DNA from 2 places in the Pseudalkalibacillus sp. Hm43 genome. Region 1 is predicted to be linked to the other one. Evidence: riboswitches for the same ligand, from Rfam matches in the RefSeq annotation. Region 1 holds a riboswitch; the other holds the start of a gene.
What was found. Region 1 has a riboswitch for glycine ahead of ACXQIQ_RS06650 (serine dehydratase beta chain). Riboswitches for the same ligand answer to the same signal wherever they lie in the genome.
Positions count from the first base shown of each region.

Region 1 (7,345 bases):
TAACCGGACAATCATCCGAACACCCCCTCCTGATCATTTGCAATTCTAGAAATCAACAATCCGCTAAGAACAAAGATGATAAAGAATGGGATGAAGATCATAAGGATCCCAATCGTAAAGATATGAGGATTGATTGTACCAGCCCTCCATAAGAATTGGATGAACCCATCCATACTGAACAGTATTTCAAGCATCAACAAATTAGATAACATGAACCAGAACAGGACTTTATAATTGTGGAAGAAGCTCACTAGGGTGTTTCTCAATACATGTAATACCAATATTGAGCTCCGCTTCACACCTTTCGCCAGCGCAGTTTCCACATACCTTTTTTCCAGCTCATCTTCATATTTCAAGGACATTGTTTTGATCAAGAATACAGAAGGTAATATTGATAGACAGATGATTGGGAGGGCGTATGCTTCGTCACCAAATGAAGAGTGAACATTGAAAATCAACACTCCGGTCTTTTTAAATAAAAAAATGAAAGCAACTTGTAAACCGATGATCAGCAGAACATCCGGTATCGCTTGAAACAAAGATGCAGTTCCTTGACCAATCTTGCGAACCGTTTGATTTGGAGAAAGCATGATTAGATAGGTTACTAATCCGGCAATGCAAATGGAAAGGACGATTGCTGCACTGAAAATTTGCATAGAGTAAAGGAAATACTCCCACATTGTCGGAAAGACAGGATAAAATTTACCGAGGTAATAATAGTCCAATGAAGTAAGATGAGAAAGCTCATAGCCTGTCCGCATCACTTCTGACATGTAACGAGACCAGTTCCATTCGAACCCATAACCTAGATACGACGCATCATTCAGCGTTCCATTATCCAGCAATTTCTGAACCCCTGTGAATCCCTTCATGTCAAAGAACAAGAAGGGCAACTTACCTAAGAGAACGATTCCGACAATGGTAAGGATAAATTCAACACTTAGAACTCCAAACTTTTTCATTATCCCCAACCCCTAATATGTATGATTAATCGACATATTCTACATGTTACATTAGTTTGAATATTATGTAAATAATGGAATTTTGTATAGTTTATTAAAAAAATCTCCACAAAAAAACAACTGCCATAATCGGCAGTTGTTTTTAAGCAAGGTGACATTCAAGCCCCATCGGGCCCCATTCGGATTCAAAAATGAAGCCTGTCTCCGAATCGTAATCCAATGTCAGTTCCTCATCTAAATTTCGTTTTGTAAACAAGTCGATATGAAAGTCCATTCCATCCGAATGGATGACAATATCTCCTTTTCTGGAGTCATCCTCAATGAGCTTGAATTTCATCATCGTTCCGCATCCACCCTGCATTTCTGCATCGATGCGAAGAATCTTATCCTTTTCCAATGTCAGCTGTTTCAACTGTTGAAGCGCTTCTTCCGTGATCGTCAGATTCATCTTCTTCTCCTCCTCTGAGTCTCTTGACCAGACTGGACTTCGAGAACAAACGCTCTTTCACTTTCTGACCTGTCGGTGTAACAGCCAGCCCTCCGAGTGCTGTTTCTTTGAGAGCACGTGGCATGTTTTTACCTATATCATACATCGTATCAATCACTTCGTCACATGGAATCCGGCTTTCAACACCTGCAAGACCCATATCAGCGGAAGAGAAAGCAATGGATGTACCGATCACATTTCGCTTGATACATGGCACTTCAACAAGACCTGCTACCGGGTCACAAACGAGACCGAGCAGGGATTTCATCGCCATAGCTGTAGAATGGACGGCTTGACGTGGGGATCCACCCTTCAATTCAACGATGGTTCCGGCTGCCATTGCAGTCGCTGAACCGACTTCCGCCTGACAACCTCCTGCTGCACCTGAAATGAAGGAACGGTTCGCAATAATATATCCGAGCATACTTGCAGTGAATAGTCCCATTACGAGATCATCGTTATCAAGGTTTGTATTTTTCTTCAGTGAGAACAATACCCCTGGTAAAATCCCAGCTGCTCCAGCAGTTGGTGTCGCGACAATGACGCCCATCCGTGCGTTGCCTTCTGATGTTGCCATCGAGCATGCCATCGCATCACTGATGATTGAACCGGAAAGGACATCTCCCGCTTCGATATAGGCTTTCATTTTCACCGCATCGCCACCTGAAATGCCGCTTGGTGCTTCTGATGCGTCATGAAGTCCCTGTTCTACGGCATTCTCCATCTTCAGAAGGCGCTCTTTCATCATCTCGAAGATCTGTTCTTTCGATCTTCCCGATTTGATGTGTTCCTGATCAATCATTGCTTCAGCGATCGTTTTATTTTCTCGCTCACAATAATCGAGCAAATCAACAGTAGATTGAATATCCATACGGTTCACCTCCACAATTATCGACCAACTTGTTCAGTCATCGATTGCACAATCCGTTGTAAATCATCATGTGTACTTATAGAAAAGTCCACTTTATCATTGTTGATTCTAAAAATTTGGGACAGTCCTCCACCGACGGAAGCTCCCCCGATTTCAAGTGTACGTGACCCCGTTTTGACACGGAGAATCGCTACGTTCGGATGCTCAAACTCGCTGCAGTTCTCTTCAAAAGTAAATTCGTAAGTGAGATTGGCTTCCTCAGCCAGTTCATAAGCGTGTTTAATCCGTTCATCTTCGGTATCATAGCCAAGCAATCCACCTAGTAAAGCTTTATCCGTACCATGCCCCTGATACGTTTCTGCAAACGAATCGAAGAGCTGGATCTCAACTTCCTCCGGTACGCAGCCTAACAATTCGTATGCCGCTCTACCGATCCAAACTGCACCGGCTGTATGTGAACTGGACGGACCGACCATGATCGGTCCGATTATATCGAAACAACTGTTATAACCCATCGTAACGCCTCCTTTAATTTAGAGAACGAGTATATATAAAAAAACACATAAAAAGGACAAAGAAGGTGATTTCACCCGCTCTGTCCTTTTTACCTGAGAGTTTCATTCGTACCCCTTTGGTGGCTTTCGCTCTCTCCAGAGATGCGTCAGATCGTAGTTCATTTACCTGAGAGATTTGCTTCATGGTTTTTTGAAGCTTGCTCCTTCGGTGTCGGCTTCCTGCGCCCGACTCTCCCACGACCTTCATTCGCGCATATACATTTCTTCTTTCATTATGTCGGATTTCAGGCACATTTGTCAAAAGTTTTCTTCACAAACCGTAACCGCTTACATACCTTTCAACATTTGATTGGCTAAGTCTTTCAAAACTTCGATATGACGGTCTTTCTCGTAAGGTTCGCCTTCATACTTGTAGTTGATTGCAAAATGCACACCTTCTACTGACCAATGAAGCATGCTCGATTCCAGAGACTGATTGGTTTTAAACTCCGCTTTCACACCGTCGACCAGTTCTACAGTTTCAGTAATCCCTAGTTTGTAACGGCCATTTTCATAATCATCCGCCTCAATCATGATCCAGCCTTCATCTTCTTTTGAAACGGTTCTCAATTCAATCCGGATATCTTTCCCGTCTTTATCATTCCAATCTTTGATATCAAGGACCTGGAAAGGCTCTGCTTCAAATGGCAAGCTTTCGGGAAGTGTTACCCGATAAGGCAATGCTTTTAGAGCTGTTTCTGTAGAATTTGCTTCATAGGATGTCGGTATCGACTTTTTCATCTCTTCAGTCAGATCACCTTCAGCCTCCACCTCTTGTAAAAGCGAGGCATCCAGTGTATCAGGAGGAAAATCATTTCCGGGCACAAAGAACAATACAAATCCAATGACGCTCATAAAAACGACTGCGTGAGTCCACTTTCCCATCAAAATCCCCCTTGTTTTGTACAAATCTTCCATATGACCTACTTCTGTCCTGACCCCGAGAATCCTTTGTATCTGTATAGAATGAGTACGTTTTTACTAATGAATCTTCATATGTAGAAAAAACAGACCTGTTGTGAATCACAACAGGTCTGTTCAAATATTCATTACTATTCGCTAATCACTTCTGCTTCTAATTCAACATCCTTGATTTCTGCTTGAGGCATCAAGATCTCTTTCGCATTGAATTCTTTCAGTTCAGCATCTTTTGTTACACGGTTTGGCAAATCCGGGTTTGCGAGAGCACTTGTACCAAGGCTCACAAAGTCGGATTCCCCTTTTTCCAACAGAGATTCAGCTTTCTCTGGTTCACCAAGACCACCGTTTGCGATTGTCGGAAGACCACCGAATTCTTTCGCTGCAGCAGCCAACGTTTTCGTGCCCTCACCAAAACTGGATTCAGTTGCATCTCCGTCGGTCACGTGAATGTAATCAAGGGTCGTTTTTCCAAGTGTACGGAAAATGTATTCTGCATCTTCCTCTCCGTTCGGCCACTTGTAACCTTGATCGGCTACTTTTCCTTGAGAGATCCGGATTCCAACCATGTAATCGTTCCCGACCGCCTTTCTCACTTCTTCAATGACTTCTAGCGTCAGTTGAAGACGTGCCTCAAGAGAACCGCCATATTGGTCATCACGATGGTTCAAATAATCGGTCAAGAACTGATCGAGTAGGTAACCATTGGCACCATGGATTTCTACCCCGTCAAATCCAGCTTCCTTCGCGTACTTAGCAGCATCTACGAAAGCTTTCTTCACATCATTGATTTGTTCTCCTGTTATTTCCTTAGGCGTTTGGAATGGGCCAGAACCTCCATAAAACGGAAGCTGTTCTCCTTTTGGAGCAATAGCCGATGGTGCTATCGTTTCATCTGTATAACGGTTGCCTTGAGCTTGCCCGCCAGCATGCATGAGCTGGGCAATCATTTTCGCACCATGTGCTTGAACCGTTTCTACAATCGGCTTCCAGGCATGCATCTGTTTTTCATTCGCAAGTCCGGGTTGATTGTAGTATCCCTGGCTGTACGACTCATCCAGATAAAGCCCTTCAGAGATCACGGTACCGAATCCGCCTTCAGCATAACGCTCGTAATAGGCCTTCATTCGGTCGTTAGCCTGACCATCTTCATCAGCACTTACCCGTGTCATTGGGGCGACGATGTATCGGTTTTTCACGGAAACATTTCCTAATTTACCTTCTTGAAAAAGTTCGTTTGACATTGTATCCCTCTTTCTTTTTGTTAGTTATTTTACATTTTAAAGTTACCATGATGATATCAAGGATTCATAATAGGTCCAAATGTTACGCTTCAACGAGGTTAGGTTACCCTTATTATGCATATAAAAAAACACTCCAAACTCTGGAGTGTTTTCATGTTATGTATGGCTGGGCTAGCTGGATTCGAACCAACGCATGACGGAGTCAAAGTCCGTTGCCTTACCGCTTGGCTATAGCCCAACGACCACATTTTCTAGTATGAAGTTATCGTTCGATTTTATACTCCCATTATACAAAATTTCTTTGAAAATCTCTACACGTATGAGGGCATTTGTACGTGGGTAAATTAACACGGAGGTGATTGCACAATGAAATTGGTCGACGAAATATATGACACGTTCAAATTCCACTTCTCAGCCGATGAAGAGGACATCTACCCGATTGTGTTCGGCATCCTGGATTCAAAAAGTAAAGAAGAGATCTTCGACCATCTCGATGAGTTGGCACATGAAGATCTCGCTGAAATGGTGACGCTCTATGTATTGGAACAACTGCAGAAAAAGCTGGCGGAAGAAGGAATAGGTAGAGTAACGCTAGGACAAGATTACACCGACGATTATTTGCAATAATCATACTGATTCGTTCATCTCGTTTGTACCTTCGTTTATCTTTTTCTTATGTTCGATAAACCAAGGTAACAATAAACCGAGGAACGCTGAGGAAACTCCATCATGTCCCTCCATATATAAGTTGAGTGCCAACATGAATCCGGTCAATCCGAAAACCCCTGCCATCAACCAATAAATCCTTCTAGTCAAAATGACTTTTTGCCAGGTTATGATCAACTGTATGAAAAAGAATATCCCTAAAAAAATGCGCTCCAATATATATTCGCTTAGATCCACCCCGATCGGTTTGATCAACCACTGAAGCAGGAGCAACAGGACGACGAGCTCCCAATTGATATACTTTTTCATATGGATCAAATAATGGTTTCCTCTTTCACTTTCCCATATCCTAATGCTTCTAGAGCAAGCTGCAGTGTCGTATAGATATTCAAGTCGTTCAACTCGATTCCCAGATTGACGGCTGTAATCGCTACTGCTGATCGGATGCCTGTAATGGCCGTTTTCACACCGAGCAAGCGTAGGGTTTTGACCAGTTGGAAGAGATGCTGTGCAACCATCGTATCTACTACACTCACACCAGAAAGATCGATGATGATTCGATCAAGCTTCAATTCCTCGCAACGCTCAATTGCACGTTCTTGAATATGCTTCGCCCGATTCGTATCAATATCTCCTATGATCGGCAAAACAGCTATTCCATCAAATAGTGGAACGACGGGTACAGAAAGTTCAAGTAGCGTGTCCTGATAACGAAGGGCTACTTCAATGTTGTATTCTACATAACTTTTGCTGTAACCATAGACCGCTTGATCGAGGATTGGATCCAATCGGTTCGCAATCTGAATGATCTGATCATTCGTCAGCGCTTCAGTTTGTGCAAAATCAGCAATGTAAGCCCAGAGGACTTGCCGATAATAGGGTGTATTTCTCAAAGCTTCAGATATCGGAGCATCCAATACCACTGCTTTCTTCCCCTTTTCAGATCCCCATCGGATGATTTCTTCGTATTCATCTTCTCTATCATTAGGCAGGTGTTCAGCGATGAGAGTGATCATTTCGACCGCTCTTTCCTTCAGCGATTCCTCGGAAAAGAACTCATTTTCTGTATCCATGTTGTTCATGCGTAAAGATACAATATCATCAGCGATTTTCAGTTTATGTTCAATTAATTGTTCAGATAGTTTTTCCACTTTGCGTTTGTCTTGAATATGATTCGGCATTTTATTTCCCCTTCTTTTCTACTATATTTCGACTAACTACTTCGTTACTATATTCATAATCCCTTCCTACATTCTAAAATCGTTCACGGCGAATTAAAAGGGTTTTTCCTAAGTAACTTCGAATGACTGAAAGGAGACTACAAAAATGAGGTGTAAATATGTCAGAACTAGAGAAGGTCTATCTTGAAGAGATCAGAGAGAACTACAGAGGGCTGAAAAAGCAAGCAGAAAGGGTTTTCGATCAACTCAGTACCGAGGAGCTTGCTTGGACACCGAATGAAGAATCGAACAGTATTGCAATCTTGATTAAACATATGAGTGGCAATATGAAGTCGAGATGGACCGACTTCCTTACTACAGATGGTGAAAAACCGGACCGTTATCGAGATAACGAATTCATTGATGATATGGAAACGCAGGAACATATGCTAGAGGTTTGGGAAGAAGGCTGGGGTGTCTTAT
Region 1 is NZ_CM135129.1:1,263,946-1,271,290, forward strand. It holds gene ACXQIQ_RS06630 (hypothetical protein) at 1-15, opposite strand, end outside; gene ACXQIQ_RS06635 (ABC transporter permease subunit) at 12-962, opposite strand; gene ACXQIQ_RS06640 (iron-sulfur cluster biosynthesis family protein) at 1,105-1,410, opposite strand; gene sdaAA (L-serine ammonia-lyase, iron-sulfur-dependent, subunit alpha) at 1,346-2,320, opposite strand; gene ACXQIQ_RS06650 (serine dehydratase beta chain) at 2,338-2,835, opposite strand; glycine riboswitch at 2,980-3,082, opposite strand; gene ACXQIQ_RS06655 (hypothetical protein) at 3,163-3,759, opposite strand; gene ACXQIQ_RS06660 (oxidoreductase) at 3,927-5,036, opposite strand; tRNA gene ACXQIQ_RS06665 (tRNA-Gln) at 5,200-5,274, opposite strand; gene ACXQIQ_RS06670 (DUF6154 family protein) at 5,403-5,663, shown strand; gene ACXQIQ_RS06675 (hypothetical protein) at 5,664-6,020, opposite strand; gene ACXQIQ_RS06680 (STAS domain-containing protein) at 6,017-6,883, opposite strand; gene ACXQIQ_RS06685 (DUF1572 family protein) at 7,042-7,345, shown strand, end outside.

Region 2 (7,345 bases), 1.2 Mb from region 1:
CTCGTATAACAATCGTAGGATGTGTTCTTCAATCGTGTTTTCCGTTGCGAAATTATAAATATGCACATCATGTTCCTGACCGATCCGGTGGACACGGCCGATTCGTTGTTCAATACGCATCGGGTTCCATGGCAGGTCATAGTTGATGATATGTTGGCAAAATTGGAGGTTGATTCCTTCTCCACCTGCTTCGGTGGCAATCAAAACCTTCGCATGGTTTTTGAACAGATGCGTCATCCAGTCTTTTTTGTTCCGCTTGAAACCGCCTCGGAATGGAACGGAACTGATTCCGTGCTGCTTCAGGTACCACTGTAAATACAATTGGGTGGCCCGGTACTCGGTGAAAATGATGACCTTATCGTCAATCGACTGGATGATCTCCAGAGCCTTTTCAGCTTTCGAGTTCCGATCGACGTTCTCGATCTCCTGCATCAGGTTGATAGCTGAATTTCGGGCTTCATCACTGATGCCATCTTTTTCGGACATCGCTTTCAGCGTTAGGAAAACTGCTTCCCGGCTGCTGCAAACTTCACGCTGGAGAGTGATTGTAGAAAAGGCGTGCTGTTGTGCGAGTGTCGTATTTTTCCTTGTATTCGTAATGGATTCATACAACTGTCTTTCGGTAGGTGAGAGGGTGATCGGAATCGTCTTGACGATCCGTTTCGGCCACTTAAGACCGGTATCTTCTCGTCGATTCCGCACCATCACCTTGTTGATCAATTGCTTCAGCTTTTCTTCATTCTGGACATTGTATTTTCCAGAGCGATACGCTTCATCGAAATATTCTTCATTTCCAAGATGACCCGGCTTCAGAAGTGATACTAGGTTGAACACTTCTTCCACACGATTTTGAATCGGCGTTGCAGTCAGCAACAGACAGTACTTCTTTTTCAAGTGTTGGACGAATTCATAGTTTTTCGTTTTCTTGTTTTTCAATTTATGTGCTTCATCAATAATGATCAGATCGTAATCCTGATTCAGGACGATGTCACGGTGAGGACTACGCTTTGCTGTGTCAATTGAGGACACGACTACATCACACTGTTCCCATACATACGCTTTCTTTTGCGGGACCGCTGGAATGAGGAATTTCGTGTTCAATTCATGCGTCCATTGGATGACAAGTGAAGCCGGAACGAGAATGAGAATTTTCTTCGCAAGCCCGCGAATCATGTATTCTTTCATAATCAGGCCAGCCTCGATCGTCTTACCAAGACCGACTTCATCAGCAAGAATACCTTTTCCGTTCATGTCCTCGATGACTTTCCTCGCCACCTCCAATTGGTGGGGGAGGATCTGGACATGTGGAATATGCCTTGGAGCTTGTAATCCAAGGAACTCAGGTATGATCAAGCTTTTCTCTGCTTCAAGTGCAAGTTGATATAACTCCCAGTTCGCCCAGGGTCCATCCTCGTCCATCCGCTTGAGGAAGTCCGAAGCCCAGGATTGATCATGTTGGATTGAAAACGTCATACTAGAAAACCCTTTCCAGAGATGTATTCAGCGTTAATGACGAACATTAAATATATGAGATTATGAAACGTTCGTTAAATGTGTTAAATAGAACGCTTTCATAGAAAAGATAATTGTCATTTTACGTCGTTCGATGATAAGATAGAACTAGTTTCATACTTAGTATGAACAAGCGAACTTAGAAATATAATAGCTGCTATTGATTTAGTCTGAACAGCCGGTGAAAATCGGCTGCATGAACCATATAGAGGCGAGTGAGAACAAGGGGAGAGACTACTCTTTGAAGTAGCGCCGAAGGAGCAAGCATTAGCGAATCTCTCAGGCAAACGGACTCTTGTTTGACGCAGCTCTGGAGAGTGTTCCGATGATGGAGCCACCAAAGGGGACAATCGCAGTTTGCTAACACTGCGATAAACTTTCAGGTACAAGGACAGAGAAGACAGATCAGTCTTCTTTGTCTTTTTCTGTTTTACAAAGACTGAAAGACAAATCTGGCAGCTAGATAACGAAACTTTAAATAAAAATAGAAGAGGAGAGATGTTCATGTCTACCTTGCAGCGAACACCATTATTTGAGCTGTACAAAGAGTACGGTGCGAAGGTAATCGATTTTGGAGGCTGGGAACTGCCTGTCCAGTTTTCTAGCATTAAAGAAGAGCATGAAGCTGTACGTACGAAAGCAGGATTGTTCGACGTTTCTCACATGGGTGAGGTCAGCGTGAAGGGTCCGGGTGCACTAGACTTCCTTCAATATGTCATGACGAACGACGTTTCGAAATTGAAGGATGGCGGAGCTCAATACACAGCGATGTGCTATGAAGATGGTGGCACGGTTGACGACCTTCTCGTCTATAAGCGTGCAGACGAAGATTATCTGCTCGTCGTGAACGCAGCCAATACAGAAAAAGATTATGATTGGCTCGTGAAAAATAAAAAAGGCGATGTCGAAATCAAGAACATTTCCGATGACGTTGCCCAGCTTGCACTTCAAGGACCAGTAGCTGAGCAAGTCCTTCAAAAACTGACGGATTACAACCTCAGTGAAATCGGATTCTTCAAATTTGCGGAAGACGTTGACCTGGATGGCACGAATGCGCTTGTCTCCCGAACTGGATACACAGGGGAAGATGGTTTTGAAATCTATTGCGACAGCCAAGATGCCCCAACGCTATGGAAGAAGATTTTAGAGACTGGAAAAGAAGACGGAGTGCAACCGATCGGCCTAGGTGCTCGGGACACACTACGCTTTGAAGCTCGCCTTGCTCTTTACGGTCAAGAGCTTACAGCTGAGATCTCTCCACTGGAAGCAGGTATCGGATTTGCGGTCAAAGTGAAAAAGGAAGCCGATTTCATCGGAAAAGAAGCCTTGACGAAGCAGAAAGAAGAAGGCCTCAAGCGAAAGCTCGTCGGCATTGAGATGATCGAAAAAGGCATTCCACGTACACACTACGAAGTTTTCAAAAATGATGAAAAAATCGGAGAAGTGACGACTGGAACGCAATCTCCTACACTAGGTAAAAACCTTGGACTAGCCATCATCAACACGGAGTATGCGGAACTTGGCACAGAAGTCGAAGTACAGGTCCGTAAACGCCGACTAAAAGCAGAAGTGGTTAAAACGCCTTTCTATAAACGTTAAATAACGAGGGGGAATGAATGGTGAAATTCCGTTACTTACCAATGACAGAGCAAGACGAAAAGGACATGTTAGCCGAAATCGGCATCGATTCCATTGATGAGCTGTTTGCTGATATCCCTGAAAACGTACGATTCAAAGGGGATTTGAATATCTCAGAAGCAATTCCTGAGCCGGATCTGATGAAGAAGATGACGAAGCTCGCGAACAAAAACGTCAACACGAAGGAGTACGCATCATTTTTAGGTGCAGGAGTGTATGATCACTACATTCCATCCATCGTCAATCACGTCATTTCGCGTTCAGAATTCTATACAGCTTATACACCTTACCAGCCTGAGATTTCACAAGGAGAGCTTCAAGCGATCTTTGAATTCCAGACGATGATCTGTGAATTGACAGGCATGGAAGTAGCGAACTCCTCTATGTATGATGGACAAACGGCGTTGGCGGAAGCGTCTTTCTTAAGTGCAGCCCAAACGCGCAAGAAGAAAGTCATCGTCTCCAAGAGCGTCCATCCAGAAGCATTGAGCGTGCTTCATACGTATGCAAAAGGTCCGAACCTTGAAGTCGTAGAAGTGGAAGCATCCAACGGTACGACGGATTTAGAAGCGTTGAAGGCAGAGGTAGATGGAGATACAGCTTGTGTGATCGTCCAATACCCGAACTTTTTCGGACAAATTGAACCGTTGAAAGAGATTGAAGAAATCGTCCACTCTGAAAAAGCGATGTTCGTCGTCTCCAGCAACCCGTTGTCACTTGGTGCACTTACGCCACCAGGCAAGTTCGGTGCTGACATCGTCATCGGCGACGCACAACCATTCGGAATCCCGGCTGCCTTCGGTGGACCGCACTGTGGTTATTTTGCAACGACGAAGAAATTGATGCGTAAAGTACCGGGGCGTCTTGTCGGTCAAACGACTGACGAAGAAGGACAACGCGGATTCGTTCTGACTTTGCAAGCGCGTGAACAGCATATCCGTCGTGATAAGGCGACATCCAACATCTGTTCCAACCAGGCATTGAACGCATTGGCTGCATCTGTTGCCATGACCGCTCTTGGTAAAAAAGGCATCAAAGAAATCGCGGTGCAGAACTTGCAAAAAGCACACTACGCGAAGAAGCAGTTAGAAGCAGCGGGATTGGACGTTCATTTTAACGGGAAGTTTTTCAACGAGCTGGTTGTGAAGGTTTCGAGGCCAGTGAAAGACGTCAATAAAGCCCTGCTTGAAAAAGGATTCATTGGCGGTTACGACCTCGGTCAATACTACCCGGATCTCGACCAGCACATGCTGATCGCGGTAACGGAACAACGCACGAAAGAAGAAATCGATACATTCGTTAAAGAATTGGGGGGAGTCCAATGAGTCACGAAAAAGACCAAGCGCTCATTTTTGAATTGTCAAAACCAGGACGTGCAGGATACAGCCTGTCCGAATTAGATGTCCCGGAAACTCCCATTGAAGAAATGCTCGATGCTGACTATATCCGTGAGGAAGAGCCGGAGCTACCAGAAGTTTCCGAGCTTCAAATCATGCGACACTACACAGCATTATCGAAGCGTAACCACGGAGTAGATTCCGGATTCTACCCATTAGGTTCTTGTACGATGAAATATAATCCGAAAATCAATGAGGATGTCGCACGGATCCCAGGATTCGCACACATCCATCCCTATCAGGACGAAGATACGGTCCAAGGTGCAATGGAAATGATGTACGATCTTCAAACGTCACTAGAAGAGATCACCGGTATGGACGAAGTGACGCTACAGCCTGCAGCAGGTGCTCATGGTGAGTGGACTGGTCTCATGATGATCCGTGCCTTCCATGAGAAAAACGGAGACCACAACCGTACGAAAGTCATCGTTCCTGACTCTGCACACGGAACGAACCCGGCTTCTGCAGTCGTGGCTGGATTTGAGTCTGTAACGGTAAAATCAGATGAAAATGGCCTAGTAGACTTGGAAGACTTGAAGCGTGTCGTTGGTGAAGATACGGCAGCGTTGATGTTGACCAACCCGAATACGCTCGGTCTTTTCGAAGAGCATATCCTTGATATGGCACGAATCGTGCACGAAGCTGGCGGAAAGCTTTACTATGACGGAGCGAACATGAACGCAATCATGGGGCGTACCCGTCCAGGAGACATGGGCTTTGACGTCGTTCACTTGAACTTGCATAAGACGTTCACAGGTCCTCACGGAGGCGGCGGTCCAGGATCAGGTCCAGTCGGTGTGAAAAAGGACTTGATGCCATTCTTGCCGAAGCCGATTTTGAAGAAGACGGAAGAAGGGTATGTGTTCGATTACAACTTGCCGGATTCTATCGGCCGTGTGAAGCCATTTTACGGTAACTTCGGAATCAACGTCCGTGCTTATACGTATATCATGACGATGGGCCGTCACGGTCTGAAAAAGGTCAGTGATTACGCGGTATTGAATGCGAACTATATGATGCGCAAGCTCGCGCCACACTTTGACCTTCCATTCTCTCAACATTGTAAGCACGAATTCGTCCTTTCCGGGAAGCGTCAGAAGAAGCTTGGTGTCCGTACGTTGGACATGGCGAAACGCCTGCTAGACTTCGGTTACCACCCGCCGACCATCTACTTCCCTCTAAACGTTGAGGAAGGATTGATGATCGAGCCGACGGAAACGGAATCAAAAGAAACGTTGGATGAGTTCATCGAGGCAATGATTCAGATCGCGAAAGAAGCGGAAGAATCCCCTGAAGTGGTACAGCAAGCACCACATACTACAGTCATCAAGCGAATGGACGAAACGACAGCAGCACGTAAACCGATCCTTCGCTACGAAAAACAATAAAGATGAAGATGAAAGGACGGATCCCGGGTTTAGTTTGGGGGTCCGTCCTTCTTTTTCGTTGTATTCAGGGCTGGTTCTGTCCTTCAAAACTCAGGAAACCAGAAATGAGGGACAGCAAAGGGTTCTTTCTATCCCTCATTTACTGAAAAAACGAAAATGGAGGATAGAAAGTGTCGCTTTCTATCCTCCAAATGACAAACAGACAAAAATGGAGGACAGCAAGAGGCTCTTTCTATCCCCCAAATTGCGATAAAACGAAAATGAAGGACAGAAAGCTGTCCAAATAAAAAGAGTGAGATCATTTCGATCTCACTCTATCAGCTTATTTTGCTTTTTTTACTTTACCGTTCCATTTTTTGAATCCGCCTTTGAGGTTGTAAAGGTCTTTAATGCCTTTTTTCCTTAAGACTGCCGCTGCCCTAACTGTACGCATTCCGCTTTCGCAGTATAGGTATACCGGTTGATCTTGACGGATTTCTTTATGACGCATACGGAGCTGAGATAGTGGGATGTTACGCGCTCCTAATATATGTCCGTTATCGTACTCTTTTGCTTCGCGGACATCAATGAGTTGCGCCTTTCGATAACCGCTACGGAATTCTTCTTCAGTCAAAGTCTTCAATTGTCTACGTTGATAAAGGCCAGCAATGATCATATATAGTAGCAGCCCTACTGGCAATACCCATAAAATCCAATCCATGCTATTTCCCCCTAGTTTCTTTCTATAGAATTCATAAAAATATACCATGTCCATTATATACAGGATTGACCGTATTCGCAAAACAAAGTTACGCCAAAAGAGCATTCATTGTACCCTTGTTCATAAATCTGTTAAACTATGAACGGTACATACAGACGATTGTTATAGAAAGAGGCGTTATGTTCGAATGAAAGAGCAATGGTATTTTATCGATTCTGGTGCATGTTCACCAGCTTATAATATGGCGTTGGATGAAGCGCTCTTAGAATGGCACAGTAAAGGCGAAATCAAGCCAGTCGTCCGATTTTATGAATGGAACCCTGCGACGCTGTCCGTCGGTTATTTTCAAAAGGTAGATAAAGAAATCAATATGGATGCAGTCAAGGAACACGGATATGGATTTGTCCGTCGACCGACCGGTGGAAGGGCAGTTTTACATGATCAGGAACTGACTTACAGTGTGATCGTGACAGAGGAACATCCGAAGATGCCGCAGTCCGTGACTGAAGCATACCGAGTCATTTCAGAAGGGATTCTCGAAGGATTCCGGAACCTTGGATTGGATGCCTATTTTGCGGTTCCACGAACTGAGGAGGAAAAGGCCGGCTTGAAAAATCCGCGTTCAGCAGTCTGTTTCGATGCTCCTTCCTGGTATGAGCTCGTTGTTGAGGGACGGAAGGTTGCCGGAAGTGCGCAAACGAGACAAAAGG
Region 2 is NZ_CM135129.1:108,214-115,558, forward strand. It holds gene ACXQIQ_RS00535 (DEAD/DEAH box helicase) at 1-1,473, opposite strand, end outside; glycine riboswitch at 1,728-1,817, shown strand; gene gcvT (glycine cleavage system aminomethyltransferase GcvT) at 2,017-3,111, shown strand; gene gcvPA (aminomethyl-transferring glycine dehydrogenase subunit GcvPA) at 3,132-4,475, shown strand; gene gcvPB (aminomethyl-transferring glycine dehydrogenase subunit GcvPB) at 4,472-5,935, shown strand; gene ACXQIQ_RS00555 (rhodanese-like domain-containing protein) at 6,258-6,590, opposite strand; gene ACXQIQ_RS00560 (lipoate--protein ligase family protein) at 6,823-7,345, shown strand, end outside.
Region 2: linked by a shared signal. The riboswitch ahead of gcvT (glycine cleavage system aminomethyltransferase GcvT) and the one ahead of ACXQIQ_RS06650 (serine dehydratase beta chain) in region 1 are both predicted to bind glycine.